DNA from 4 places in the Parasedimentitalea nitratireducens genome. Region 3 is predicted to be linked to each of the others. Evidence: riboswitches for the same ligand, from Rfam matches in the RefSeq annotation. Region 3 holds a riboswitch; each other region holds the start of a gene.
The links. Region 3 has a riboswitch for cobalamin ahead of AC2T28_RS13625 (DUF1636 family protein). Riboswitches for the same ligand answer to the same signal wherever they lie in the genome.
Positions count from the first base shown of each region.

Region 1: linked by a shared signal. The riboswitch ahead of AC2T28_RS13105 (CbtB domain-containing protein) and the one ahead of AC2T28_RS13625 (DUF1636 family protein) in region 3 are both predicted to bind cobalamin.
Region 2: linked by a shared signal. The riboswitch ahead of AC2T28_RS13035 (DUF1636 family protein) and the one ahead of AC2T28_RS13625 (DUF1636 family protein) in region 3 are both predicted to bind cobalamin.
Region 4: linked by a shared signal. The riboswitch ahead of AC2T28_RS10555 (DUF1636 family protein) and the one ahead of AC2T28_RS13625 (DUF1636 family protein) in region 3 are both predicted to bind cobalamin.

Region 1 covers NZ_JBYAXC010000003.1:493,794-501,094, reverse strand. Annotated here, with positions in the region: gene AC2T28_RS13125 (TrmH family RNA methyltransferase) at 1-640, opposite strand, end outside; gene cobF (precorrin-6A synthase (deacetylating)) at 603-1,352, opposite strand; gene AC2T28_RS13115 (hypothetical protein) at 1,468-1,968, opposite strand; gene AC2T28_RS13110 (CbtA family protein) at 2,030-2,722, opposite strand; gene AC2T28_RS13105 (CbtB domain-containing protein) at 2,726-2,896, opposite strand; cobalamin riboswitch at 2,930-3,149, opposite strand; gene AC2T28_RS13100 (DUF1636 family protein) at 3,317-3,652, opposite strand; gene cobA (uroporphyrinogen-III C-methyltransferase) at 3,649-4,371, opposite strand; gene AC2T28_RS13090 (cobyrinic acid a,c-diamide synthase CobB) at 4,368-5,684, opposite strand; gene cobM (precorrin-4 C(11)-methyltransferase) at 5,684-6,469, opposite strand; gene AC2T28_RS13080 (cobalamin biosynthesis protein) at 6,466-6,846, opposite strand; gene cbiE (precorrin-6y C5,15-methyltransferase (decarboxylating) subunit CbiE) at 6,843-7,301, opposite strand, start outside.
Region 2 covers NZ_JBYAXC010000003.1:479,829-487,129, reverse strand. Annotated here, with positions in the region: gene cobN (cobaltochelatase subunit CobN) at 1-1,299, opposite strand, end outside; gene cobW (cobalamin biosynthesis protein CobW) at 1,457-2,491, opposite strand; gene AC2T28_RS13035 (DUF1636 family protein) at 2,496-2,870, opposite strand; cobalamin riboswitch at 2,967-3,174, opposite strand; gene cobO (cob(I)yrinic acid a,c-diamide adenosyltransferase) at 3,226-3,861, shown strand; gene glpD (glycerol-3-phosphate dehydrogenase) at 4,039-5,616, opposite strand; gene AC2T28_RS13020 (DeoR/GlpR family DNA-binding transcription regulator) at 5,609-6,409, opposite strand; gene AC2T28_RS13015 (DUF1513 domain-containing protein) at 6,590-7,301, opposite strand, start outside.
Region 3 covers NZ_JBYAXC010000004.1:7,814-15,114, reverse strand. Annotated here, with positions in the region: gene AC2T28_RS13640 (FecCD family ABC transporter permease) at 1-98, opposite strand, end outside; gene AC2T28_RS13635 (ABC transporter substrate-binding protein) at 100-1,032, opposite strand; gene AC2T28_RS13630 (ABC transporter ATP-binding protein) at 1,048-1,830, opposite strand; gene AC2T28_RS13625 (DUF1636 family protein) at 1,827-2,234, opposite strand; cobalamin riboswitch at 2,343-2,555, opposite strand; partial or broken gene AC2T28_RS13620 (DUF4389 domain-containing protein) at 2,812-3,030, shown strand; gene AC2T28_RS13615 (class I adenylate-forming enzyme family protein) at 3,143-4,642, opposite strand; gene AC2T28_RS13610 (acetyl-CoA acetyltransferase) at 4,639-5,793, opposite strand; gene AC2T28_RS13605 (response regulator transcription factor) at 5,870-6,418, shown strand; gene AC2T28_RS13600 (LysR family transcriptional regulator) at 6,954-7,301, opposite strand, start outside.
Region 4 covers NZ_JBYAXC010000002.1:979,529-986,829, reverse strand. Annotated here, with positions in the region: gene AC2T28_RS10575 (response regulator transcription factor) at 86-634, opposite strand; gene AC2T28_RS10570 (acetyl-CoA acetyltransferase) at 711-1,865, shown strand; gene AC2T28_RS10565 (class I adenylate-forming enzyme family protein) at 1,862-3,361, shown strand; partial or broken gene AC2T28_RS10560 (DUF4389 domain-containing protein) at 3,474-3,692, opposite strand; cobalamin riboswitch at 3,949-4,161, shown strand; gene AC2T28_RS10555 (DUF1636 family protein) at 4,270-4,677, shown strand; gene AC2T28_RS10550 (ABC transporter ATP-binding protein) at 4,674-5,456, shown strand; gene AC2T28_RS10545 (ABC transporter substrate-binding protein) at 5,472-6,404, shown strand; gene AC2T28_RS10540 (FecCD family ABC transporter permease) at 6,406-7,301, shown strand, end outside.

The DNA.
Region 1 (7,301 bases), on a different contig from region 3:
TAGGGATTGCAACACACATCTCACTGCGCTCAACGGCCATCTCGCTGATGCCGCGTTTTTCGTTGCCAAACCAAACCGCGAGTTTGGTGTGTTTGGTAAAATCTCCTTCGTGCAAATAGACGTTGGTTCTGCCTTTGATATGAGGAGACGTAACCACTGAAGCGAAGTTCTGTTCTTCCAAATGGTCTAGGCAAGCCTGGGTGCTGTCAAACCGCTTTACAAAGGTCCATTTGACCGCAGAGACCGAGGTCTTTGAAAGGGATTTGCGCTCGCGCATTTCTTGCCAGTCATCAGGAAGCGCCTTGCGTGGGTCCACAATGTAAACCTTCTCTGCACCCAGAGCATTTACGTTTCGGATGACGGTGCCGATATTTTTGATGTCCGCTGGATCTTCGATCACTGCAATTAGATTTTTGCAGCGAAAATCCTTGATCGCGTCCGAGCGCTCGCGGACGGACGTTCTTACTTTTTTGTTCTCAGTATTATCCATGGGTACTAATAAACCGCGCCAATTATCGTTTCGTTTGTAATGTCTTATGTAGGTATTGCGGCCTATTAACAGAAATGCAACGCGCGTCAGCGTGAGTTTGCGGTACGAATAATTATCGACGCAACAGATAGATATCCATGATCCAGCCATGATCTGCACGGGCTCTGGCACGGGTTTTGATGATCTGCTCGGAGACATCGCTCAGTTGCCCGGAAATCAGGATCTCTTCTTTCATGCCAGCATAGGCCGACCACCAGATCTGTACGCCAGTAGGATCAATGCTCTGGAATGAACATTCGCCATCCAGCATGACAACCAGAGTATTGGCACTGTCGGGCCAGCCGTGATCGCGCAGTTGACGGCCTGTGGTGATTGTGAACGGCGCGCCGATTTCGTTGACCGGGATCGCGTGGGATGCAGTCAGAGCCTGGATCGAGGTGATGCCGGGGATCACAGTCAGGTTGATGTCTTGCTGGCGCTGCAAACGATCGGCAATACGCATGGTACTGTCGTACAGCGATGGATCACCCCAGACCAGAAAACCAACCTTGCCACCATCGGGCAGGTGCGTCTGAATTTCTTTCGCCCAGACCAGCGCAATCGCATCGTGCCAGTCGTCGACCCTCTGGTGGTAGTCGACGGTCTTAGGGTCGCGGGTGGGCAAGCCGAACTCGACGAGTTTGACATCGGTGTTGGTAATGACTTGATCGCAGATCTCACGTCGTAAACCGGCCAGATCATCTTTGCCCGCGCCTTTGTTGGGGATAAGGATCAGATCAACCGCGTTCAGGGCGTCTATGGCCTGCAACGTTAGGTGCTGTGGGTTGCCGGTGCCGATACCAATTAGGGTGAGGTCGATCATTGTTAGGCTCCAAATGTGGGAAGATGTTTTAGGAGTTGTGTCCGGCAACGCCGTGCAGCGCCTTCCCCGGGGAAGGCGCTGTGCACCTCCCCAAGGTCAGGCGCTGACCATGATCTTATTCGACTTGCAGCGAAACCGAGGCCTCGACGGGCGCACCATCGACCATCAGCGGGCTATGGCTGTTGGCGTTCAGCGAAACCTTCACTTCGACGTCACCCTTGGGCAGGTCACCGATGTGCAGCCAGTTGCCGTACAGGCGACCCAGCTTGGTGCCGTTGATATAGACATGCGCGTGGCCTTCACCGTCGGCGTCCTCTTTCGAGGCGTTCTCGGGCGAGAAGTGGAAGTTCTTGGGCATGACGTGCAAGTTCCAACCCGCCATCGGGTCTTTGGTGAGCTTGACTTCCAATCCTGGGGCATCCTCCCCGGCGGGCAGGTTTACAGCCGAAGCGTGATCGTGGCTGGCCATTTCGGCCTGCATTTCCATGCCGGCGTGTTGCGACGGATCGCTGTGATCATGACCTTCGAAGGTCACGCCATTGCCAGCGGCAATCACAAAACCAGCGCCGCCACCAAAGATCAGACCAATGGCAAAAAGTGCGAGTGGGCGGGACATTTTCGTCCTCCATAAAGTAAAACCCCTCCGCCGTTTCTGGCGAAGGGGGAGGTAAGCTTGTTCAGGCTGAGGCCTCGGCGCGTTGACCTTCGACTTGCCAGAAGTATCCGGCAAAGGTGCCAACCAGGGCCCAGGCGGCCAGACCAACGCCAAAGGCGCGGGCGGCAAACAGGGCACCGATCTCGGTTGGAACCGGACCAGCAAAGGTATCAGGCTCAGGTGCACCAACCAGGTGCGGTGCCATCAACAGGGCTGCTGCGATCAGGTAGCTGATCTTGTTGGTGCCAAAGGCAATCAACCACATGGCAGCAGCTGCGGTTGCCACCGTTGCGCCCCACCAAACCTGACGGTCGGCAACATCCGCTGCGGCAACGCCTGGAACTTCGGGCGCAAGCGTAAAGCCTGGTGCCAGGTGGAAGGCGATAAAGCCAGCCAGGCCCCAGAGCAGCCCGGTGCGGGCATTGATCTCGGCACCTCGCGTTTCGGCCATGGACATCAGCGCCACCAAAACCAGCGTGTAACCGGTATAGGTCAGCATGGTGAACACGATGCTTAGCCCGTCGCGCATGGCGTCAAAGCCGGGCAGCTCGGGATGTGCGGACACAGGTGTACCGCCGAAATGCACCAACTCACCGGTCTCATAAAGCTCGGCGTGGAGCAGAACAGGCTGCACGAATACCAACTGCAGCAGGGCGGCAATCAACCCTGCTGCAGCACCAGCGAACAACGCGCTGGTTAAAATGCGGCTATACATTGGTTAGTGGCAGGGGAAGCCAGTTGCGTGACGCACGTCATGTGCGGCGTCATGCAGGGCGGCTGCCTGTACGTGGCCGGTTAGGGTGATCACACCCAGGCCCAGAACAATTGCGAAAACAGCTGGCAGGAAACGGGATCCGGCGGCGGCAGCGTTCAGTGTTTTAGTCGTCATATTTTCTCTCCTTACCGTCACACCCGACGGCATCAATTTGCGTTCCATACGGCCGGTCTCCTGACTCGTGGGTCACAGCCAACTTTCCCCTTCCCACCGGGCCGTTGCCCGACAGTGGTTTGGAAAGCCGCTCGCCACTCACAGTCGCGGGGGCGGTTGAGGTCTCGGCGCCGCGATTGGGTCCGCCGTTCCTCATTCCCGTTTCAGTCCTAACGCTTTGCGCTGTGCGGACACCATATCACGCCAATGTGCCCGATGGGGTGGTGCAGGGTCAAGTTTGAAACCGACGGTTTGGGAGGGTTGTTGCGACTTATCCTTCCATTACCGGGCATTTAGCCCGGACGTGAGGACGGGCAGCGCCTGACCTTCCCCCCGGGAAGGCGCTTTGCACCTCCCCAAGGTCAGGCGCTGCCCTCGGATTTAGTCAATATCCGCAGGGATTCGCGCGAGGGCCTTGAACCGCAACCCGCCCAGTGGACGGGCGTCGGCAAGGTTGCCGTCCGTGCTGTCATTGAACAGGCTCAGAAAGGTTAGGATGTCGGGAATATCCGCTGTTGAAACCTCACCAAACAAATAGGCGGTTTTGCCACTTTGGCGCACCGACAGGGTTTGCGGGCGTTTACAGCCCGACATGCAGTCCACCTGTTGCACTTTGACCTCCAGCCCAGCAACTGCAACGGCCTCGCGCAGTTGATCCGGCAGGGTCGGATCGGCGTCGCGGCAAGTACGGCACAGGGTCAGGGTTGGCACGCTCATTCCGACTCAGCCAAAGGCCCATAAAGGATCAGCACCGGGGCGGTGGTTTGGAGTTCACGCAGTAGGGTTGGCAGCTCACCAACGGTGTGATGCGACAGCTCTTGTTCCGGTGTCGAAATGGCCAGTGCAAGCATAGCTGGGGTTTCCGAGGGTAACCCATGGGATATCAGCAGTTCCGCCAGCGCGGCAAAGGTGCGTTTGCCCATATAGACCACAGTGGTTGCATTGGCATCAGCCAGCGCGGTCAGGTTCAGGTCTTCGGGCAGCTCTCCAGTCACGTCGTGGCCAGTGATATACTGCAACCGCCGGGCGGTCAGGCGGCGGGTCAGCGGGATACCTGCCGCCGCAGCTGCTGCGGATGCTGCGGTAACGCCGGGAATGACCTCGTATTTGATACCTGCTTCGCGCAGGGCTGTGATTTCTTCTTCGAGCCGACCAAAGACACCAGAATCACCGGATTTTAGCCGCACAACCTTGGCACCAGACCGGGCGTAATCCACCAGCAGTTTGCTGACGTGGTCTTGCTTGGGCGAGGGGCGACCGGCGCGTTTGCCAACACCAACCAGATCGGCATCTTCGCGGGCATGGTCCAGGATCGGACCGGAGGACAGATCGTCAAACAGCACCGCATCAGCGGCTTCCAGACTTTTCACCGCCTTAACGGTCAGCAATTCCGGATCGCCGGGACCAGAGGAGACAAAGCTGACAAAGCCACTCATCTGCGTTCTCCGGTGATCAAATGGAAGAAGGTGCCGCTGACATTGCCCTTGATCGATCCGGTTTCAGGCACTGGGTTGCCGTCGGCGTCAAACACTTGCGCCAGCGGGGCGTCGGGTTCGTCCAGAATGGTCGAGTAGTGGAACTCGTGCCCGCGCAGAGCAGCACCTGCGTCAAAACCGGGCATAGGAGCATCCAGCACCGCGCGGCGATAGCCGAGGTGAAATTTGCGTTTCTCGTAAGAGGTCACAAGCCCTAGTAACCCGGCCATCTGGTGACGGTTGCCTTGCTTGTCGATCAGCGCCTCTCCCAAGGCCATGTAGCCGCCGCATTCGCCGTGTACCGGTTTGGTCTCGGCATGTTTGCGCAGGCCCGCGCGGTAAGTCTCTGCTGCGGCCAGCGTGCCACCGTGGAGTTCAGGGTAGCCGCCGGGGAGCCAGACCAGATCGGCGTCTGGGCTTGGCGCTTCATCAGCCAGAGGCGAGAACGGCAGGATCTCGGCCCCAGCGTTGCGCCAACCAGTCAGCAAGTGCGGGTAGGTGAACGAGAATGCTGCATCACGAGCAAGCGCGATGCGTTGGACAGGTGGAGTGGGTAGCGGTTGAGCGGTTGGGGCTGGGCCAGATAGGGCTGCAGCCTTGATCGCGTCGAGGTCGACGTTTTCGCGCAAGAAGGTTGCGTAGCCTGAAATGGCTTCTTCGAGATCAGGGTGTTCAACCGCCTGGATCAGGCCAAGGTGGCGTTCGGGCAGGGTCAGGTCGCCGCGACGAGGCAGCGAGCCGAGCACCTTGATGCCAGCCTTTTCCATGCCCAGCCGGGTCAGCCGTTCGTGCCGCGGGCTGGCGACGCGGTTGAGGATGACGCCGGCAAATGGCACCTCGGGGTCGTAGTTCTTGAAACCGAGTGCCGTTGCGGCGGCAGACTGCGCCTGACCGCCCACATCGACCACTAAAACGACTGGCCAGCCCATGCGTTTGGCGGTTTCGGCGCTGGTGCCAAAGGCGGTTTGGCCTCGCGTGGCGACGCCATCATACAAGCCCATGGAGCCTTCGCCGATGCAGATTTCTGCGCCTTCTGCCTGTGAAGCGACAGCATCCAGCAGGGTGCTATCCATCGCCCAGGTATCAAGGTTGAACGAGGCACGTTTGGCGGCCGCAAGGTGAAAGGCCGGGTCGATGTAATCGGGGCCGGATTTGAAGGGCTGCACCGACAGGCCGTCTTCGGCTAGGGCGCGGAGCAGGCCGAGCATCACAGTGGTTTTGCCAGTGCCCGAGGAGGGGGCAGAGATCATCAGGCCGGGTGGGTTTTGGGACATTACTCGGTTCCTTCCGGAAAACGCGGATCGGTGCCGACGGGGCGATAGCGGCGGTCATAGTCGCCCGCATAGAGGCAGCTTTCGTCAAACTCCTCGGCCCCGATGGCGCGGCCCACCAGGATCAGTGCGGTGCGGCCGCGTTCGCCGCCGGTGGCGTCTTCCAGGGTTTCAAGCGTTGCCTTGACCACACGCTGGTCGGGCCAGGTGGCGCGCCAGACAATAGCCACGGGGCAGTCGCCGCCGTAGTGGGGTGTCAGGCGGGAGATGACTTCCTCTAGCACATGCACCGAGAGGTGAATGGCCAGGGTTGCGCCGGTTTTTGCGAAGTTTTCAAGTGTTTCGCCGTCTGGCATGGATGACGCGCGGCCCGAGGTACGGGTCAGGATCAGCGACTGGGCCACGCCGGGCAGGGTGAGTTCTGCGCCAAGCGCAGCCGATGCAGCGGCAAACGCAGGAACGCCGGGGGTGACGTCGTAGGGAATATCCAGCGCGCGCAGGCGGCGTAGTTGCTCGCCCATGGCGGACCAGACCGACAGGTCGCCGGAATGCAGACGCGCGATGTCGTGACCGGCGTCATGGGCCGATTGGATCTCAGTCATGATCTCGTCCAGCGACATCGAGGCGGTGTTGATGATGCGGGCGCCCTTGGGACAGTGCTGCAACAAGGCCTCGGGTACTAGCGAGCCAGCAAAGAGGCACACGGGACAGGCTGCGATCAGGTCGCGGCCGCGCAGGGTGATCAGGTCGGCGGCACCGGGGCCGGCGCCGATGAAATGTACGGTCATGTTGTCGTCCTTTGGGCTATTGCCGCGGTGGCAAGGCCATTGTCTGTGATAACGCGGGGGGCCAGCAGCTGCACGGTTGCATCTGGCTGGCCCTGTTGAGCGGCGGCGAGGGCTGTGGCCTCGGCCAAGGATCCGGTGCCAAAACGGGCTTGGATCCGGTCGGATTGGGTGGGCGTTTCAATGCCCAGAATGTCATCTTCGGCCAGTGCGACCACTGGCAAGTTCATGTCTTTCGCCAGTTGCTGCATCTGCGGGGCGCTGGCCTTGGCTGTGATCGAGGCCAGCGCGTCGGGCTGGGTGCAGCCGGTCAGCCTAATTGCGGCGCGCAGGTCGGCGGTGCTGGCCGATTGGCGAAATCCGATACCGGCGATTTTCATCGGGTAATGCTCCATTGCAGGACCGGGCGGGCACGTTCCCAGCCGCGCATGGTGCCCAAGGGGCCTGCCTCGGCAATCTCGGCCTTTAGCAGGTGGCCGCCGTGTTGGGCGTGGGCCATCATAAGCAGGGTCTCGGTTTCCAAAGTGACGCCATTGGCGATGATGCGGGTGCCGGGGGGCAGGATGTGCCACAACTGGTCCAGCAGCGCCTGCGAAGCGCCGCCGCCGATAAAGACGGTGTCTGGCAGTTCCTGGGTCTTTAGCGATTGTGGGGCCTGTCCGATAACCAGGCTCATGCGATGGGTAAGGCCAAACTTTGTCGCGTTGAGGTTAATATTTTCAGACCTGTGCGTACGCTGCTCGAATATCAGTGCACGGGCACCGGGGGCCGCAAGGCACCATTCGACCGAGATTGAGCCGGAGCCACCGCCGATATCCCACAAGAGTTGGCCGGG
Region 2 (7,301 bases), on a different contig from region 3:
CGGGAAGCTCAGGGTTTCGGACATTAGGCGCGGGGCGAGATCGCCGGGGAGTTCTACGGTATAGCCTGTCTCTGACAGAGAACTCAGGATGTTCTCGGCCGAGGCCAAGGCATCCAACCCCACCGCATGGGCCAGTTGATAGTCTTTGCCGGGATAGGTGGACAGGATCAGCGCGAGTTGCTTTTCTGCGTTTGCTTTGGTCGACAGCTGGTGCCAGCCCATGACCCGGTTGACCACAGCCGTGATGCGGTTGGTGTCAGCTTGGTGGGCAAAGCGGGAGTACTGCAGGTCGGGATCTTTGCGGCCCGGTGATTTGAAACTGACGACGCCGCCAAACACGCGGCCATCAACCTCGGGCAGGACCACATGCATAGCCAGATCAGCCGGGGAGAGGCCGCGGGTGGCGCTGTCCCAGTCCTTGCGGCGGGCGGTGGACAGGGCGACCTGATAGACCGGGCAGCCGGTGGTGTTGAGCGGAGAGGCCTTGCCGTCGCTGCCGATCGCTGAGAAGGCTGTGGCGTTGATGATGGCGGATGGGGCCAGACGTGGCAGGGCTTCGCGTAGCCATTTGGCTGTGGCTGGGGCCTTGAGGCTGGCGGCGAAGAGACCGTAGGCGGCATGACCTCGGCTGCGCAGTTCAGCAATCAGGGCGTCGACTGGGGCGGTGTCGGCGGCTGTTAGATAAGAGCGGTAGAAGCTGACCAAAAACAGAGGTTTGTTATCTTCGGGGAGCGATGACAACACGCCTTGGTCCGGGTCATAGAAGCCATGCTCGGGCGTTGATTTCAGACCTAGGACCGGGCTGGCATAGAGACCGGCGGCTAGGGAGAGTTGCGCGAGGGCGGCCTGGGCGGCGACGGCTCCGCCAGCGTCGCACAGGGATTGCAGGCGGCGCAGGGTTGAAATCGGCAGGGTCGACAGCTCGTCCAGACGCGGGTCTTCTCGGCCATCGGCGGGGAGGATGGCCAGCGCAATGCCATAGCGGCGGGCCAGATCCTGCAGGGTGGCAAGACCATAGGACCAGTAGCTCTCGCCACCGATCAGACGGACGAGGATGCCTTTGACGCCCTCGAGTGTTTGCTCGGCGTAGACATCGACCGACAGCGGGTGTTTCAGGGCAACCAGATTGGCCAGACGCAGCGAGGGTAAAGAACCATCAGCCCGGTGCCAGCCTGCCGCAAAGGCGCCAAGGTCGCTGTCGGAAAAGGACAGCACCACCAGATCAGCCGGGGTCTGGCCCAGATCCTGTGGGGTCTCACTTTCTTCGAGACCGTGGCTTTCGCGGAAGACGACGTGCATGAGATTAAGTTGTTTCCATTATTAACGAACAGTGACGAGGGCCACAAAGGGGGGTGCCTGACCTTGGAGAGGTGCGTAGTGCCTTCCCGTTTTGCCGCAGGCAAACCTGCGGTTTGACGGGAAGGTCAGGCGCGGCCCGGCGGTGCCGGGCCGGAGTTTAGGCTCCCAGTGCGGCGTGGATGGCGGCGGAGTCGATGTTGTCGTGCTCGGCAATCACCACAAGCTGGGTGCGGCGAGTGTCGCTGCCCCAGGGCTTGTCATATTGCGCGCGTAGGCGTTCGCCTACGGCCTGTACCAGCATCCGCATTGGTTTTCCTTCGACCGCCACATAGCCTTTGACGCGCAGGATATTGCGCTCTTGGGCCAATTTGATGATCGCATCTTGCAATGCCTGCGGATCGGCAACTTCTCCCATTTCGACCACAATGCTCTCAAAATCGTCATGCTCGTGATCGTGGTGGCCATCGTGGTGGCTGGGGCGCGCGTCCAGATCGTCCTCGGCCGCCGCATTGAGGCCCAGCACAACGCGGGGATCAATCACGCCTTCGGTCATCGGCAGGATTGGCAGCTTGCGAGGGCTTTCTTTTTCGATCACGGCGCGGGCGGTCGCAACTCCGTCTGCCCCCGCCAGATCAGCCTTGGACAGCAGGATGATGTCAGCACAGGAAATCTGATCTTCGAAAACCTCTGACAAAGGCGTTTCGTGGTCAAGGCTTTCGTCGGCCTCGCGCTGGGCGGCGACGGCGTCCAGATCAGGGGCGAACTGGCCTTTGGCCACAGCCTCGGCATCGGCGAGGGCAATCACACCGTCAACAGTGATGCGGGAGCGGATCGCGGGCCATTCAAAGGCTTTGAGCAGCGGCTTGGGCAGCGCCAGACCTGAGGTTTCGATTAGGATATGCTCGGGCGGCTGGGGCAGGGCCATCAGCGCCTCGATCGTCGGGATGAAATCATCGGCCACGGTGCAGCAGATGCAGCCGTTGGCCAGCTCGACGATGTTGTTTTCCGGGCAATTTTCATCGGCGCAGGATTTCAGGATGTCACCATCCACACCGGCGGTGCCAAATTCGTTGACCAGTACGCCCAGACGCTTGCCCTGTGGGTTCTGCATCAGGTGGCGGATCAGTGTGGTTTTGCCCGCGCCCAGAAATCCGGTGACGACTGTGACGGGGATCTTGTTGAGATCGCTCATGTAATTACTCCTGAGAAGCGGTGTCGACCGGCGGAATGCGGGCGATGGATTGTTTGCGGAAAACGACGGGGCGCTCGCGCCATGGGACCAGACCGTCCTCGGTTGCGGCATAGGCGGCAGCGCCTGCGATGATGTCGTCGACATGTTCGTTAGGGTCCAGGTCGCCGTAGACATAAGTCCAGCGCTTGTCGCCGCCGCTGAGCACCATGGAACAGCCACGCTTGCAGGCGGACAGGCATTCGACGCCGCGAATGTTCACGCCTTCGGGGACGCCGGTTTCTTTGAGCGCTTCGAGCAGGATGGACCCTGGGCGCGTGGCGTCGGGGTCAACATCTGCGCGGCGGCAGGTTGTACAGACAGTTAGTGTTACATCACCCATAGGGGGCCATCTCCTTGTGGTGACAAAAAGGGTAAGGCCAGAAGGGGGACCCGTAACGTGAGGAACCCTCAACCGGTTGCGAAACACCCCGTTCGCCCGTTGATCATCATGTTGGCAGGTCTCCCGGCTTGCGGAGTCAAAAGGCGTTGGGCCTTTTTGCGGTTCTCTTGCCTTCCCGGCCTAGGCCAGTGGCATCAGAGACCTCTCCGGTCACGGTCGCGGGGGCGGCTGTGCTTGCGCAATTGGGCGCATCACATTCCCTCTTCGCCTGTCAAAAACAGGAACCAACAAAACCCCCTTGCGTCATCCCCCCGGTCCTTGTCAAGTCATAGCTGGAATCAGCAGGAGACTCGCCGTGAGTGACACCCCCAAAAAAGAAGCGCCCGTCGATGATGAGGCCCGCCATGCGGCCAAGATGGCCAAGAAAAAGGCGGCGCGTGATCGGATGATGGCGACCAAGGATGGTGAGAAGGGATTGATCATCATTCACACCGGGCCGGGCAAGGGCAAATCCAGCTCGGGCTTTGGCATGATCATGCGCTGTATCGCCCACAAAATGCCATCGGCCGTGGTGCAGTTCATCAAGGGGGGCTGGCAGACCGGCGAGCGCACCCTGATAGAAGAGAATTTCTCGGATCTGTGTCAGTTTTACGCCATGGGCGAAGGCTTTACCTGGGAGACGCAGGACAAAGCGCGCGATATTGCGGCGGCCAAGGCTGGCTGGGAAAAGGCCAAGGAGATGATCCGGGACGAGCGTAACACCATGGTGTTGTTGGACGAGATCAACATCGCGCTGCGCTATGAATATCTGGATCTGGCCGAGGTGGTGGAGTTTTTGGAGACCGAAAAGCCACCGATGACCCATGTGGTTCTGACTGGGCGTAACGCCAAGGAAGAGCTGATCGAGATTGCCGATCTGGTGACTGAAATGGGGCAGATCAAGCACCCGTTCCGCGCCGGGATCAAGGCGCAGAAGGGTGTTGAGTTTTAGAGCGTAGACGAGTGATCGCCTGCCCGTGGGTGGGCGATCCAACACTGGTTTGGGCAGTTTATCTCTGCAAAATCCGTACGAGATCACATTAAAGCGCATGCCTGAACCAAATCGCCGACCCGCCGGGACGGGCAGGCGATTGCGCGGCGGCCTGCGGCCTTGTTCCGCGCGCTGGGATTATGCGGCTAACTTGGCCAGTTGTTGCGTGATATATCCATCCACCGCAGCACGCTCTTCCTCGCTCAGCCGAAGGCCCAGCTTGGTGCGCCGCCACAGGTAGTCCTCGCCTGTACGGACCCATTCCCGCTCAATCGCCCAGTCTAGCTCGCGCGCGGTGATGGTGGCACCAAAATCCTGTCCCAGATCAGTGGCTGACTTGGCCTCTCCCAGCACCTCCCACGCCTCGGTCCCATATGCACGGATCAGGCGGCGGGTGGCATAGGGGGAGAGGAAGGGATAGTCGGTGGCAAGCTTGGCCTGAAGGGTTTTCACATCCTCGACCGCGAAGTCGCCGCCGGGGAGCGGTACGCCTGCGGTCCAGTTGGACGTCAAGTTGGGCAGGGCTGTGCTGATCTTATCCATCGCGGCCTCGGCCAGTTTGCGGTATGTGGTGATTTTACCGCCAAATACATTCAGCAGTGGTGCTGCGTCTTGGTTTAGAGACAGCACATATTCACGGGTGGCTGCCGTGGCCGAGCTGGCGCCGTCATCATATAGAGGGCGCACGCCTGAATAGGTCCAGACAATCTGATCCCGCGTCACCGGGGTGTCGAAGTAGTCAGATGCGAATTTAACCAGATAGTCCTGCTCATCCTCGGTGCATTCCGGCGGGGAGTCGACATCCGTGTGGTCGGCATCGGTGGTGCCGATCAGGGTGTAGTCCTCCTCATAGGGGATAGCGAAAATGATCCGCCCATCGGTGCCTTGGAAGAAGTAACAGCGGTCGTGATCATACAGTTTGGGCACGACGATGTGGCTGCCACGGACCAGCCGCACAGTTTCATTGCTTTGGATGTTCAGCTGCTTTTGCAGAAGGTCAGCAACCCACGGGCCTCCGGCGTTGACCAGCATTTTGGCACGGTGGGTGTGGGTTTCTCCACTGTCTCGGTCCTCAAGGGTAATTTCCCAATGGTCTGACAGGCGCTTGGTGCCGATGACCTTGGTGCGGGGGAGGATTGTGGCACCACGGGCCTGGGCATCGCGAGCGTTGAGCATCACCAGACGGGCGTCTTCGACCCAGCAATCAGAATATTCAAAGGCAGTTTTGAATTTGGAATTCAGCGGTTTGCCAGTCGTGTCACTGGCTAGGTCCAGCTTGGCTGTGCCTGGCAGAATACCGCGTTTGCCCAATGTGTCATACATGAACAGGCCCAGACGGATCAGCCAGGCGGGTCGGCGCCCCTTCATCCAAGGCATAATGCCCGACAGCAGTTTCGACGTGGGGGTGTCGTTCTCAAACCGCATGTCGGCGTGATAGGGCAGCACAAATCGCATCGGCCAAGAGATATGTGGCATCGCTTGCAGCAGGATTTCGCGTTCAATCAGCGCCTCGCGGACTAGACGGAATTCAAAGTACTCCAGATAACGTAGGCCTCCGTGGAATAGCTTTGTCGCAGCCGAGGAGGTTGCCGAGGCTAGGTCATTCATCTCGGCCAATGTGACGGACATACCGCGACCAGCGGCGTCACGGGCAATGCCACAGCCATTAATACCACCGCCAATGATGAATAGGTCGGTGATCGGATGATCAGTCATTTTCGCTGCTTTCGTTTTTTGCGGCGGTGATGATGCGGGTTTCACCACGCTGTGCGGCTTGGGCAAATTCTTCGGGGACAGGGCGGTCGGTGACGACCACATCTAGGTCTTCGACCGAGCATATGCGAACCGGCGCGGTGCGTTCGAATTTGCTGCCATCGCAAACCAGAACCTTGGTGCGAGCGTTTTTGAGAATGGCACGGGCGACGGATACTTCGCTGACATCGTGGTCCATCACCGCCCCGTCGGCGTCCAGTGCCGAGGCGCCGATCACGGCGTAATCCACTTTGTATCGCGAGATGAATTCAACCGCGTCTTCGCCGACAATAGCACCATCGCTTTGCCGTACCTTGCCGCCAACAAGGATCAAGTTCTTTATCTGCCCACCCATGACAGCACTTCCCATCATCATATTGATAATGTTTATGTTATTTGACAATACGGTAAGTCCGCGGTGGCCGGTCAAAGCGCGGGCAACCTTTTCTGTCGAGGTGCCGATATTTAAGGTGATCGAGCAGTTTTCGGGGATCAAATCAGCGGCCAATGTGGCCATTTCAAGTTTACCCTTGGCGTTCAGCTTGCGCCGGTCGCCATAGGCGCGGGTTGCGGCAGAGCTGATACGGACCGCGCCGCCGTGCACGCGGGACAAGGCGTTGCGAGCGCTTAACTCGCGCAGGTCGGCGCGAATGGTCTGCAAAGAGACGTCAAAACGGTCGGCAAGCTCTTCAACCTCGACCCGGTCTTTTTGTTCCAGAAGTTTCAGAATTTCGGTTTGGCGAGTGTCAGCGTCCATGGGGAAGTCCTTTCGACCCACTCTTAGCGAATTGCTTTCGTGATGTCACGATTCAATTTCGTTATGCTTTCGAGTTAATCGATCTGGCGCGGTTGGCTCAGTAATTGCACCCTGCACAAAACTACACCGCGCGCTTTGAAGGGCACGCAATGCAGGGAAGTGTGATTTGAATAGAAGGGCTTAACCCAAGGCAAACATATGGTTGTCCCAGCGCAGGTCATGCTGTGAAAGAGGGGATACCTTGGATGGGGTCAGGTGTAGAAACTGGCCGCGCCCGGTGCTGGCGACAAAGCCGGTTTGGTTTGCGATCAGACCGCAGACATCGTCGAGGTGGTGTTGATGCAGTATCTCGCCCGACTCAACCGACAGAATTTGCACAACACCGCCGCGAGGGGAGGTGACGGCGATATCTGCTCCATCAATAGAGAAGCAGATCGAACCACCATAACCGTTCAGATTGCGGGTGCGGGGGTCATCCTCGGCCATGAGCCGGGGCGCGGTGCCGGGCCGGTGAAGGCCAACGATGGGGACACCAGCACCTGCTTCGCCTTGCCACTGCATGGCAAAGCCGACGGTGCCGTTGGGGTGCATTGCCAAATGGCGGATCGAGTTTTGGTGCAGATCTTCGGGCAGTTGCATCTGATCCTCGACCGTACCGTCAAGCCGTATATAGGTGAGGTTGGGCAGCATGGTATCAAGGTTCAGTTTTTCACGGCCCTTGTCCGGGTGGGTCTGGATGCCGCCGTTGGCGATGACTAGGCCGGGCGCGTCTTGACGTAGCAACATTTCATGTGGGCCGATGCCGCCCGAGTTGTAGCTGCCAATGCGCTGGTAGCCCTCAGAACAATCCCAGACGCCGATATTACCACGCGCGGTGTCATACTCATTTTCA
Region 3 (7,301 bases):
CCCACCGAGATTGCAACGGACAAGGACAACGCAAGCGCCAAAAGGCTCAGAACGATGGTCAGTCCCAACGGAAATGTGTGGCGTTGCCCTTGGCCCATATTAGTTGCCCCAGAACCCAGCAGCCAGTTTCTGAACCGCTTTGATGTTGCGTGGCCCAGGGGTGGCCTCGACATACTCCAGCACGACGAAACGGTCGTTCTTCACCGCATCCATTTCAGCAAAAGCTGGGTTGTTCATCATGAATGCACGTTTTTCTTCGGCGGTGACATTGCCGTAGTTCACGATGACCACCACTTCGGGGTTACGCTCGACAACAGCTTCCCAGGTCACAGTAGCCCAGCTTTTCTCAAAGTCATCCATAATGTTCTGACCACCGGCAGCCTCGATCAGCGCGGTTGGCATCGCATAACGACCGGCTGTAAACGGAGTGTCTTCGCCGCTGTCATAGACAAACACCCGCAGTGGATCACCGGTTTCCAGACCGTTGGTGAAGGCGCTCAACTCAGCCTGATACCCGTCAACGAGGGTTTGGGCCTTGGCTTTGACATCAAAGATCTTACCAAGGTTCAACAGGTCATTGTACATGTCGTCCATGCTGACCTTGGGCTTCTCGCCGATGTGAATACAGCTTTCGGTCAGCTCATAGACATCAATTCCGAATGGGGCGAGAGTTTCAGGCGTCACTTCGCCGCCGACCTTCATGCCATAGTTCCAGCCGGCAAAGTAGAAATCCGCGTCAGCGCCGATCAGCACCTCTTTGGTTGGGTATTTGGCCGACAGTTCAGGCAAAGCCTCGACACCGGCGCGCATCTCTTCGTCCAGTGTTTTCCAGCCAGAGATGCCGGTGTAGCCGACCATTCGGTCCGCCAAACCCAGCGCCAGCATCATTTCGGTCAGGTTCACATCGTTGGATATGGCGGCCTTGGGCGGGGTGTCAAATGTGACCTGGCGGTTGCAGCTATCGACTGTGGTTTCTGCACTGCTTGCACTCGCGATCAGGCTCAGCCCTAGGGCCAGAGTTGTGTATTTCATAATGTCCTCAAGATTTTAGTTGGGAAGTTGAAAGGTTAGGTGTGTCTTGCGGCTCAGGGTCAGTTCATCTCGTTGGGCAAATACCGCAAAGGTCTGAGATACTAACTGTTCGGTCAGTGCTTCTTGTGGCGTGCCAAAGCTTTGCTGAGTGCCATTTTTCAGGACCAGGACACGGTCACAGACCTCAGACGCCAGGTTCAGATCATGCAAGGATGTCACGATCGTCAGGTCGAGATCGCGGATCAGTTGCAAAACTTCCAGTTGATGCCGGATATCCAAATGGTTAGTGGGTTCATCCAGCACCAATATCTGAGGATCCTGCGCCAGTGCCCGGGCAACCATGACACGCTGACGTTCGCCGCCAGACAGGGTTGATAGGCTGCGGTCTGCCAAGTCATGCAGTTCCATACGATCAATTGCAGCGTCGACCAGCTCTGCATCGCGTGGGCCGGACGTAGAGAACCCCATACGGTGGGGGATACGTCCCAAGGCAACGATTTCACGCACAGAGAGTGTCAAATCAGTCGGTTGTTCCTGCAAAACAGCAGCCACTTTGCGCGCCAGGGCGCGGGGCGGCATAGTTGATATCGGCTGCTCACCAATCAGGATTCTGCCACTCATCGGCCGATTAAACCCATAGATAAGCCGCAGAAGCGTGGTTTTGCCTGCTCCATTAGGGCCTACAATTCCCAGCACCTCTCCTGCCTCTAGGGCAACGGAGATTTCGTTTAGCAGCAGTGGTGCGCGTTTACGCGGCGCCCATGTGACGGCTTCTAGTGTTAACGATGTTGCGCTCATGAGACTGCCTGGTCCGTCGCTTCGATCGCCATTAAAGCTGCGGGTATCCGCGCCAGAGTCGTCTTGCGCAGTTTTCCGGGTCGGTCTACGGAACTACACCAACCGTCATGTAACACGGCGTATTGACGGGCAAATTCAACGAGATCACCGATATCTTCATCCGGCTCAATGTCGCCAAACAGATAAGACGCTTTGCGTGTGGCGTGATACGCCACGGTACAAGGCCGACTGCATCCTGCCATACAGGCTGTCCCTGCAATCTCAAAATCTTCGGCAATACTATCCCCGGCAGCTTCGATTGCGGCACGCAGCCGGTCAATCAACGCATAGCCGGGACGACAGATCTCTCCAGTATGTTTGCAGGATGTGCAGACGGTAATTCTATGTGTGGTAGTCCGGTGCATATCGCCCTCCGCGAAGTCGCGGGGTACGCACAGGTCAACCTAAATGTAGGGCATTCAAATGCCGTAAAAGCCATCTTGGCCTCCTATCCGGGACACCCCGCCCGGGTTGAGTTAACGTTCAAGATGGCAGGTCTCCTGACTCGCGGCTGTTGGCGTTCCCCACCTTCCCAGACCTTTGGCCCAGTGGCTTACGGAGGACGCACACCGCTTACAGTTGCGGGGGCAGTTACGGATTTGGCGCCTGTTGGCTACACCTCACCATATTCCCTTTTCATCCCGGAATGCGCTGTACGCCCGGGAACCATCGCGGCAAGTTGTGGCATGAAGGTAAGCTGGATGTCAATCGGGATTTCGGTGGTTTCATTCCCCACTCAAAGACAGTTTTTTGGAACCTACCGCTCTGCATGCGGTAACTTCTTAAGCGTACACTTTGGGCGGGGACACTCTACTTTGGGCGGGGACACTCTATTGGTACTGCTGTCTTTCTCATCATCCACTCCGCGGTAGTTACGATGAGCCAGAAACACTCCTTTTTTAAATGTCGCTATCTGGCCCCATAGGTGCTGACGTCAGACAAATCGCGGTAATGATATCTCTCGCCCAAACCATTCTGGGCGCAGTAACCGTGCTACAGTTTGTTGTCATGTTGATCTGTAACAAACAGCCGAATTAGCGGCTTGCTGATTTTGGCACCGACCTTGGGATATGGATGGCAAAAGCGGCACGGTTCCAAACAGCTGCGAGCAACGTCAAGCCTTGGCTCTGGACGGAACTGGATTTAAACAGGAAGGCCTAGGTGGATCCCAAACAATGAACCGTCACACGCGACCCGGCGCCTGCAAGCGCTATGGCGAAGCCGGTCCCTCGAAGGGAACCGGGGACCAATGCTGTGTGCCCTGTCAGGTTTGTCATGTGGTGGTCCCTTCTTGTAGACGAGCACGAAGGTCTACTTTGAGTACTTTGCCGTAATTGTTTTTCGGCAATTGCGGCACATAGATATACTCTTTGGGTCGTTTGAACCGCGCGATCTGGTCAAGGCACAATTGGTCGAGCGCGGAGGAAGCGGCCGTGCCAACCACAAAGGCCACAACCTCTTCGCCCCAATCGGCGTGTGGGCGACCAACCACCGCAACTTCGGCTACATCGGGGTGCGAGAGCAGCACCTCCTCCACCTCGCGGGGATAGATGTTTGACCCACCTGAGATGATCATATCTTTGGAGCGGTCTTGCAGGGTGATATAGCCATCTGCGTCTTTTGATCCCATGTCGCCCGTCCACAACCAACTATCACGGATAGTGTTCAGCGTAGCTTTTGGATTTTGCCAGTAGCCCTTCATCACGGTGGCGCCGCGCACCACAATCTCGCCAGTTTCACCAGGCGGAAGTTCTAGACCGGTTTCATCAAAAATGCGCACCAGAACCGCGCTTTGGGCCGTGCCTACGGAGTTAAGCCGTTCGCGCCACCGAGGATGGGATCGGTCGGCCACATCATGGCGGGTAAGGGCCGTGATGCCCATCGGACATTCGCCTTGACCATAGATCTGCACAAATCGCGCGCCCATTGTTTCGACCGCGTCAAGGATATCGGCCTCATACATCGGGCCACCAGCGTAGCTGATAGTGCGCAACCCTTCACCGATTTGCCCTGTCGCTTTGGCGTGGTCCACCAGGCGGCGCACCATGGTTGGCGCGGCAAACATTGAGATGCGGCCAATGGATTTGCCCAATGACAGGATCTCATCTGGTTCAAACCCACCACTTTCAGGGACCACATGGCGCGCGCCACGGATCACATGCATGAAGTTATAGATCCCTGCGCCATGCGACATAGGCGCGGCATAGAGGATGGCATCCTCGGCAAAGACTTCATCCACATCGGTGAAATACCCATAAGTCATCGATGCGACATTGCCACAAGTCATCATCACACCCTTGGGCTTACCGGTGGTGCCGGAGGTGTAGAACAGCCAGATCATGTCATTGCTGTCGAGTGGCACAGGGCGCGTCATCGGATCAGAGGCCAAAAGCGCAGCCCAGTCCTGATCGTCCACGCATATCGCCTGTGTCGTGAGGTCAGGCCCAAGTTTGTCGTCGCTCAAACACAGCGTAGCCTCTGCGTTTTCAAGGATCCAATCCGCTTCTTTCGGGTGCAGTTTGGCATTGATCGGAATGGCCGCAGCACCTGCAAACCATACCCCATACATAGCAATCAGATACTCAATCCGGTTGCCCATATAAATCGCAACCCTGTCGCCTTTGGACACGCCACGCGCCGCCAAACCCGCACCAAGGCGTGCTGCGGCGTCGCGAAATTGGGCGTAGTCCAAGTCGAGCGTTTCACCCGTTAACAGCGCGGGGCTGTCCCTTTTCGCCCGTGCAGTGCGGTGCAGCCATTCAGCTGGGTTCATGAGTGGGGCTCCAAGATCGAACAGTAATTCGCAACACCAGAGCCGCCCATATTAAACACAGCCGCTAATTCAGCACCAAGTTTTTGCAATGCTCCGGCCTGTCCCGTCACTTGCTGTGCCGCTAATACATGCATGGACACCCCCGTTGCGCCGACAGGGTGCCCCTTGGCTTTCAGCCCGCCAGAGAGGTTCACAGGCAAGGCGCCATCTGCCATCACTGTCCCAGCTGTAACGGCTTTGGAACCTTGGCCCGCAGGGGTCAGACCCATGGCCTCGTAAATCATCAGCTCGGCAATGGTGAAACAGTCATGCACCTCGGCCAGATCAAGGTCATTCACAGTGATCCCGGCCTCTTCATAGGCCAGCTCAAAGGCTCGGGCCGCACCAGCCAATTGCGTCATGTCACGGCGAGACATGGGCAGCACATCATTGACCTGACGGGCCGCACGAAACCCTGCAGCATGCTCGAAGCCATCGCGATCCTCTGCCACCATCACCAGAGCGGCAGCCCCGTCAGAGATTAGCGAGCAATCTGTCAGACGCAGTGGTGGTGCGATCAAGGGGTTCTTGTCACTTGGGGTGTTGCAGAAGTCAAAACTCACCTCGCGACGCATCTGCGCCAGCGGGTTTGACAGCGCATTGGTGTGGTTCTTAACCGCAATCCGGGCCAGTGTTTCGGATTGATCGCCAAAGGCCTGAAAATACCCATCGGCAATACGGCCAAAGATCTGGGGAAAGCTGACGCCTGCCTCTTCACCCTGATAAGAGGCCCCAGCGAGCGCTTTGGTCACGCCTTTGGTATCCTGCGTTGTCATCTTTTCCACACCGATTACAAGCACTGTCCGCGCGGACCCCGCCCGGATTGCATCCCGTGCTGCGTAGACCGCTGCCGAGCCAGAGGCACATGCGTTTTCAACACGGGTTGCGGGGGTGAAGCGCAGACGATCATCCAAGCCCAGAACCAGAGAGGAGGCAAAGGCATCCGGCACCATGCCGCTGTTGAAATGCCCCAGCCAGATTCCGTCGATCTCAGCGGGATCTATTCCGGCTTTCTCTATCGCTTCTGCCGCTGCGGTCTGTATGAGCTCTTCGAACCCCATATCCAGCGCGCCAAAGGGGGTGTGCCCCCAACCAACAATCTTTGCGTCCATAGATCCCTCCACTACTTTGATTGCAGGGTAGCGGGGCATGTGCGACAAGATGATCCGTGAAAATACGTAGGTTTCCATGAAAGACGATCTCGAAACTCTTGTCTTTGATCATTCACCAGTTGGATTGATCTATGCTGAAAACCGTGTGATCCGCCGGAGCAATCCACGGTTCGCTCAGATGTTTGGCTATCGGAATGGCGAGTTGGACGGGCATTCCCTATCTAAGCTTTATCCTTCAATCGAAGAATATGAACGCATTGGCAATCTGGGCCTACGCAAGATGCATGGCTCTGGTGAATATCAAGACGAACGGATCATGAGTCGCCGTGACGGGGCGCATTTCTGGTGCCGGGTGCGCGGACAGTCGATGGATCCGCAAACACCTTTTGCACGGTCGGTATGGAGTTTCGCGGATATTTCGGACCATCGACCAATAGCAGATATGACCGCACGGGAACGGCAAGTCGCTAAGATGATGGCAGAGGGCCTGACCAGCAAAGAGATCGCAAGAGATTTGGACATTTCTCCACGCACTGTCGAAGTGCACCGAGCACGGTTGTTGGAAAAATTCGAGGCGCGCAATTCGCTGGAGCTGATCGCCCGGTTGGCAGGTCTGCCAATCTAGACAGATCATCAGGCAGTAGGCGAAAAGCCAAAAGCCTTCACTGAGGAGACCTTGCTGTGTCCAGTATTAGCATTGTGCAAAGCGACTAACCTGTGCTTTTGAGACCATCGGATGCATAGACCGCTCTATCTGAACTAGCCGTAACGAATGCCTTATTTAGGCCAGCTCTGCTCTCCAATCTGTCAATGCAATTTCCGAGCACTGTCGAAGCTGGAGATTGCCTTAGTTTTCTTCGGACTCCCTGGCTCTTGATGGGCTCGTTGGCACCGGTCCTTCGCTGCGGTCAGCCCCAACGGTAGAAAAGCACCGATAGCGACATTTGCAAAGCCTGACCGCAACTCACTCAGATGGGACGTGAATGGCCCACAGCCGACCTTGGTGCGTTTTCGTCTAGTGGTGGCTCCCAGCCCTTCTACGACATTGGTGCGCGGGGCAGCAAGGAAGACGTCTGAAGAAAGAAAGGCGAGGAGTGGTCATTCGCCGCCAACAGTGTAAATATTCATTGACCAATATGGGAATTTAGTATCGGGCGAGCCTAAATAGAAAGCTGTTCCAGCAGCCAATCCCGAAACAACACCGCAGGCCGAGAGGCCTCTCCGATCGACAGGTAATAGCCTTCTTTGCCCGGGATTGAAGCTGCATGCGCTCGTGCAAGTTGGTTCGTGCGAATAGCATGATCGGCTAGAAGTTCGCTGACGAGTGCAACACCATTGCCTTGAACGGCCAGGTTCAGTGCCATGCCATAAGAGTCCACAAAAAACGATGGGGGATGCCCACCACCATGGGTTTCGGCCCAGGCCTTCCAGCCACCAGATGTCCCAACGGCCTCGATCAGGGGAAGATCCTCGATATCTCCGTGAAGCGCGGGCGACTTGAGGGCAAT
Region 4 (7,301 bases), on a different contig from region 3:
TCGCTTTGCACAATGCTAATACTGGACACAGCAAGGTCTCCTCAGTGAAGGCTTTTGGCTTTTCGCCTACTGCCTGATGATCTGTCTAGATTGGCAGACCTGCCAACCGGGCGATCAGCTCCAGCGAATTGCGCGCCTCGAATTTTTCCAACAACCGTGCTCGGTGCACTTCGACAGTGCGTGGAGAAATGTCCAAATCTCTTGCGATCTCTTTGCTGGTCAGGCCCTCTGCCATCATCTTAGCGACTTGCCGTTCCCGTGCGGTCATATCTGCTATTGGTCGATGGTCCGAAATATCCGCGAAACTCCATACCGACCGTGCAAAAGGTGTTTGCGGATCCATCGACTGTCCGCGCACCCGGCACCAGAAATGCGCCCCGTCACGGCGACTCATGATCCGTTCGTCTTGATATTCACCAGAGCCATGCATCTTGCGTAGGCCCAGATTGCCAATGCGTTCATATTCTTCGATTGAAGGATAAAGCTTAGATAGGGAATGCCCGTCCAACTCGCCATTCCGATAGCCAAACATCTGAGCGAACCGTGGATTGCTCCGGCGGATCACACGGTTTTCAGCATAGATCAATCCAACTGGTGAATGATCAAAGACAAGAGTTTCGAGATCGTCTTTCATGGAAACCTACGTATTTTCACGGATCATCTTGTCGCACATGCCCCGCTACCCTGCAATCAAAGTAGTGGAGGGATCTATGGACGCAAAGATTGTTGGTTGGGGGCACACCCCCTTTGGCGCGCTGGATATGGGGTTCGAAGAGCTCATACAGACCGCAGCGGCAGAAGCGATAGAGAAAGCCGGAATAGATCCCGCTGAGATCGACGGAATCTGGCTGGGGCATTTCAACAGCGGCATGGTGCCGGATGCCTTTGCCTCCTCTCTGGTTCTGGGCTTGGATGATCGTCTGCGCTTCACCCCCGCAACCCGTGTTGAAAACGCATGTGCCTCTGGCTCGGCAGCGGTCTACGCAGCACGGGATGCAATCCGGGCGGGGTCCGCGCGGACAGTGCTTGTAATCGGTGTGGAAAAGATGACAACGCAGGATACCAAAGGCGTGACCAAAGCGCTCGCTGGGGCCTCTTATCAGGGTGAAGAGGCAGGCGTCAGCTTTCCCCAGATCTTTGGCCGTATTGCCGATGGGTATTTTCAGGCCTTTGGCGATCAATCCGAAACACTGGCCCGGATTGCGGTTAAGAACCACACCAATGCGCTGTCAAACCCGCTGGCGCAGATGCGTCGCGAGGTGAGTTTTGACTTCTGCAACACCCCAAGTGACAAGAACCCCTTGATCGCACCACCACTGCGTCTGACAGATTGCTCGCTAATCTCTGACGGGGCTGCCGCTCTGGTGATGGTGGCAGAGGATCGCGATGGCTTCGAGCATGCTGCAGGGTTTCGTGCGGCCCGTCAGGTCAATGATGTGCTGCCCATGTCTCGCCGTGACATGACGCAATTGGCTGGTGCGGCCCGAGCCTTTGAGCTGGCCTATGAAGAGGCCGGGATCACTGTGAATGACCTTGATCTGGCCGAGGTGCATGACTGTTTCACCATTGCCGAGCTGATGATTTACGAGGCCATGGGTCTGACCCCTGCGGGCCAAGGTTCCAAAGCCGTTACAGCTGGGACAGTGATGGCAGATGGCGCCTTGCCTGTGAACCTCTCTGGCGGGCTGAAAGCCAAGGGGCACCCTGTCGGCGCAACGGGGGTGTCCATGCATGTATTAGCGGCACAGCAAGTGACGGGACAGGCCGGAGCATTGCAAAAACTTGGTGCTGAATTAGCGGCTGTGTTTAATATGGGCGGCTCTGGTGTTGCGAATTACTGTTCGATCTTGGAGCCCCACTCATGAACCCAGCTGAATGGCTGCACCGCACTGCACGGGCGAAAAGGGACAGCCCCGCGCTGTTAACGGGTGAAACGCTCGACTTGGACTACGCCCAATTTCGCGACGCCGCAGCACGCCTTGGTGCGGGTTTGGCGGCGCGTGGCGTGTCCAAAGGCGACAGGGTTGCGATTTATATGGGCAACCGGATTGAGTATCTGATTGCTATGTATGGGGTATGGTTTGCAGGTGCTGCGGCCATTCCGATCAATGCCAAACTGCACCCGAAAGAAGCGGATTGGATCCTTGAAAACGCAGAGGCTACGCTGTGTTTGAGCGACGACAAACTTGGGCCTGACCTCACGACACAGGCGATATGCGTGGACGATCAGGACTGGGCTGCGCTTTTGGCCTCTGATCCGATGACGCGCCCTGTGCCACTCGACAGCAATGACATGATCTGGCTGTTCTACACCTCCGGCACCACCGGTAAGCCCAAGGGTGTGATGATGACTTGTGGCAATGTCGCATCGATGACTTATGGGTATTTCACCGATGTGGATGAAGTCTTTGCCGAGGATGCCATCCTCTATGCCGCGCCTATGTCGCATGGCGCAGGGATCTATAACTTCATGCATGTGATCCGTGGCGCGCGCCATGTGGTCCCTGAAAGTGGTGGGTTTGAACCAGATGAGATCCTGTCATTGGGCAAATCCATTGGCCGCATCTCAATGTTTGCCGCGCCAACCATGGTGCGCCGCCTGGTGGACCACGCCAAAGCGACAGGGCAAATCGGTGAAGGGTTGCGCACTATCAGCTACGCTGGTGGCCCGATGTATGAGGCCGATATCCTTGACGCGGTCGAAACAATGGGCGCGCGATTTGTGCAGATCTATGGTCAAGGCGAATGTCCGATGGGCATCACGGCCCTTACCCGCCATGATGTGGCCGACCGATCCCATCCTCGGTGGCGCGAACGGCTTAACTCCGTAGGCACGGCCCAAAGCGCGGTTCTGGTGCGCATTTTTGATGAAACCGGTCTAGAACTTCCGCCTGGTGAAACTGGCGAGATTGTGGTGCGCGGCGCCACCGTGATGAAGGGCTACTGGCAAAATCCAAAAGCTACGCTGAACACTATCCGTGATAGTTGGTTGTGGACGGGCGACATGGGATCAAAAGACGCAGATGGCTATATCACCCTGCAAGACCGCTCCAAAGATATGATCATCTCAGGTGGGTCAAACATCTATCCCCGCGAGGTGGAGGAGGTGCTGCTCTCGCACCCCGATGTAGCCGAAGTTGCGGTGGTTGGTCGCCCACACGCCGATTGGGGCGAAGAGGTTGTGGCCTTTGTGGTTGGCACGGCCGCTTCCTCCGCGCTCGACCAATTGTGCCTTGACCAGATCGCGCGGTTCAAACGACCCAAAGAGTATATCTATGTGCCGCAATTGCCGAAAAACAATTACGGCAAAGTACTCAAAGTAGACCTTCGTGCTCGTCTACAAGAAGGGACCACCACATGACAAACCTGACAGGGCACACAGCATTGGTCCCCGGTTCCCTTCGAGGGACCGGCTTCGCCATAGCGCTTGCAGGCGCCGGGTCGCGTGTGACGGTTCATTGTTTGGGATCCACCTAGGCCTTCCTGTTTAAATCCAGTTCCGTCCAGAGCCAAGGCTTGACGTTGCTCGCAGCTGTTTGGAACCGTGCCGCTTTTGCCATCCATATCCCAAGGTCGGTGCCAAAATCAGCAAGCCGCTAATTCGGCTGTTTGTTACAGATCAACATGACAACAAACTGTAGCACGGTTACTGCGCCCAGAATGGTTTGGGCGAGAGATATCATTACCGCGATTTGTCTGACGTCAGCACCTATGGGGCCAGATAGCGACATTTAAAAAAGGAGTGTTTCTGGCTCATCGTAACTACCGCGGAGTGGATGATGAGAAAGACAGCAGTACCAATAGAGTGTCCCCGCCCAAAGTAGAGTGTCCCCGCCCAAAGTGTACGCTTAAGAAGTTACCGCATGCAGAGCGGTAGGTTCCAAAAAACTGTCTTTGAGTGGGGAATGAAACCACCGAAATCCCGATTGACATCCAGCTTACCTTCATGCCACAACTTGCCGCGATGGTTCCCGGGCGTACAGCGCATTCCGGGATGAAAAGGGAATATGGTGAGGTGTAGCCAACAGGCGCCAAATCCGTAACTGCCCCCGCAACTGTAAGCGGTGTGCGTCCTCCGTAAGCCACTGGGCCAAAGGTCTGGGAAGGTGGGGAACGCCAACAGCCGCGAGTCAGGAGACCTGCCATCTTGAACGTTAACTCAACCCGGGCGGGGTGTCCCGGATAGGAGGCCAAGATGGCTTTTACGGCATTTGAATGCCCTACATTTAGGTTGACCTGTGCGTACCCCGCGACTTCGCGGAGGGCGATATGCACCGGACTACCACACATAGAATTACCGTCTGCACATCCTGCAAACATACTGGAGAGATCTGTCGTCCCGGCTATGCGTTGATTGACCGGCTGCGTGCCGCAATCGAAGCTGCCGGGGATAGTATTGCCGAAGATTTTGAGATTGCAGGGACAGCCTGTATGGCAGGATGCAGTCGGCCTTGTACCGTGGCGTATCACGCCACACGCAAAGCGTCTTATCTGTTTGGCGACATTGAGCCGGATGAAGATATCGGTGATCTCGTTGAATTTGCCCGTCAATACGCCGTGTTACATGACGGTTGGTGTAGTTCCGTAGACCGACCCGGAAAACTGCGCAAGACGACTCTGGCGCGGATACCCGCAGCTTTAATGGCGATCGAAGCGACGGACCAGGCAGTCTCATGAGCGCAACATCGTTAACACTAGAAGCCGTCACATGGGCGCCGCGTAAACGCGCACCACTGCTGCTAAACGAAATCTCCGTTGCCCTAGAGGCAGGAGAGGTGCTGGGAATTGTAGGCCCTAATGGAGCAGGCAAAACCACGCTTCTGCGGCTTATCTATGGGTTTAATCGGCCGATGAGTGGCAGAATCCTGATTGGTGAGCAGCCGATATCAACTATGCCGCCCCGCGCCCTGGCGCGCAAAGTGGCTGCTGTTTTGCAGGAACAACCGACTGATTTGACACTCTCTGTGCGTGAAATCGTTGCCTTGGGACGTATCCCCCACCGTATGGGGTTCTCTACGTCCGGCCCACGCGATGCAGAGCTGGTCGACGCTGCAATTGATCGTATGGAACTGCATGACTTGGCAGACCGCAGCCTATCAACCCTGTCTGGCGGCGAACGTCAGCGTGTCATGGTTGCCCGGGCACTGGCGCAGGATCCTCAGATATTGGTGCTGGATGAACCCACTAACCATTTGGATATCCGGCATCAACTGGAAGTTTTGCAACTGATCCGCGATCTCGACCTGACGATCGTGACATCCTTGCATGATCTGAACCTGGCGTCTGAGGTCTGTGACCGTGTCCTGGTCCTGAAAAATGGCACTCAGCAAAGCTTTGGCACGCCACAAGAAGCACTGACCGAACAGTTAGTATCTCAGACCTTTGCGGTATTTGCCCAACGAGATGAACTGACCCTGAGCCGCAAGACACACCTAACCTTTCAACTTCCCAACTAAAATCTTGAGGACATTATGAAATACACAACTCTGGCCCTAGGGCTGAGCCTGATCGCGAGTGCAAGCAGTGCAGAAACCACAGTCGATAGCTGCAACCGCCAGGTCACATTTGACACCCCGCCCAAGGCCGCCATATCCAACGATGTGAACCTGACCGAAATGATGCTGGCGCTGGGTTTGGCGGACCGAATGGTCGGCTACACCGGCATCTCTGGCTGGAAAACACTGGACGAAGAGATGCGCGCCGGTGTCGAGGCTTTGCCTGAACTGTCGGCCAAATACCCAACCAAAGAGGTGCTGATCGGCGCTGACGCGGATTTCTACTTTGCCGGCTGGAACTATGGCATGAAGGTCGGCGGCGAAGTGACGCCTGAAACTCTCGCCCCATTCGGAATTGATGTCTATGAGCTGACCGAAAGCTGTATTCACATCGGCGAGAAGCCCAAGGTCAGCATGGACGACATGTACAATGACCTGTTGAACCTTGGTAAGATCTTTGATGTCAAAGCCAAGGCCCAAACCCTCGTTGACGGGTATCAGGCTGAGTTGAGCGCCTTCACCAACGGTCTGGAAACCGGTGATCCACTGCGGGTGTTTGTCTATGACAGCGGCGAAGACACTCCGTTTACAGCCGGTCGTTATGCGATGCCAACCGCGCTGATCGAGGCTGCCGGTGGTCAGAACATTATGGATGACTTTGAGAAAAGCTGGGCTACTGTGACCTGGGAAGCTGTTGTCGAGCGTAACCCCGAAGTGGTGGTCATCGTGAACTACGGCAATGTCACCGCCGAAGAAAAACGTGCATTCATGATGAACAACCCAGCTTTTGCTGAAATGGATGCGGTGAAGAACGACCGTTTCGTCGTGCTGGAGTATGTCGAGGCCACCCCTGGGCCACGCAACATCAAAGCGGTTCAGAAACTGGCTGCTGGGTTCTGGGGCAACTAATATGGGCCAAGGGCAACGCCACACATTTCCGTTGGGACTGACCATCGTTCTGAGCCTTTTGGCGCTTGCGTTGTCCTTGTCCGTTGCAATCTCGGTGGGCGCGGTGTCTGTGCCCATCGAAACCGTCTGGGGTATTTTTTTCGACAAGATTGGAATGGGGTGGAGCGAGCCTAATTGGTCCAAAGGCCGCGCTGCCATCGTCTGGGACATCCGATTTCCGCGCGCATTATTGGCGGTTCTGGTTGGCGCGGGGCTTGCTATGGTTGGGGCGTCGTTGCAAGCAGTCACGCGCAACCCACTGGCTGATCCCCATCTTTTGGGCATTTCTTCGGGTGCAGCCTTTGGTGCAATCTTGGCACTGTTGCACACAGGATTGTTTTTGGGACTGCTGACGGTACCAGTTCTCGCCTTTCTGGGGGCGCTTGCAGCGACTGCCTTAGTATTGGTCGTGTCGCGTTTTGCTGACGCCACCAGCGCCGACCGCCTGGTTCTAACCGGCGTCGCTGTGTCTTTTGTCATTATGGCTGGTGCAAATGTTCTTATTTTCCTAGGCGATCCACGGGCTACGCATACGGTGATTTTTTGGATGCTAGGCGGACTGGGCTTGGCCCAATGGTCCCATCTGATCTATCCGCTAGCCGTTTTGCTGCCTTGTGCGCTTTGGCTGCTGGCCCAAGCGACGAGGCTCAATGCTATGACCATCGGTGACGAAACAGCTGCGACGTTAGGAATTCCCGTGACCCGGTTCCGACTTGCTACCTTTGTGATCGGCGCATCGATTACTGGCGTGATGGTCGCCTTTTCCGGCATGATTGGATTTGTGGGCCTTATGGTGCCGCACATCGTGCGCCTGATTACCGGCGGCGACTATTTGCGAGTTCTGCCGGTTTCGGCCTT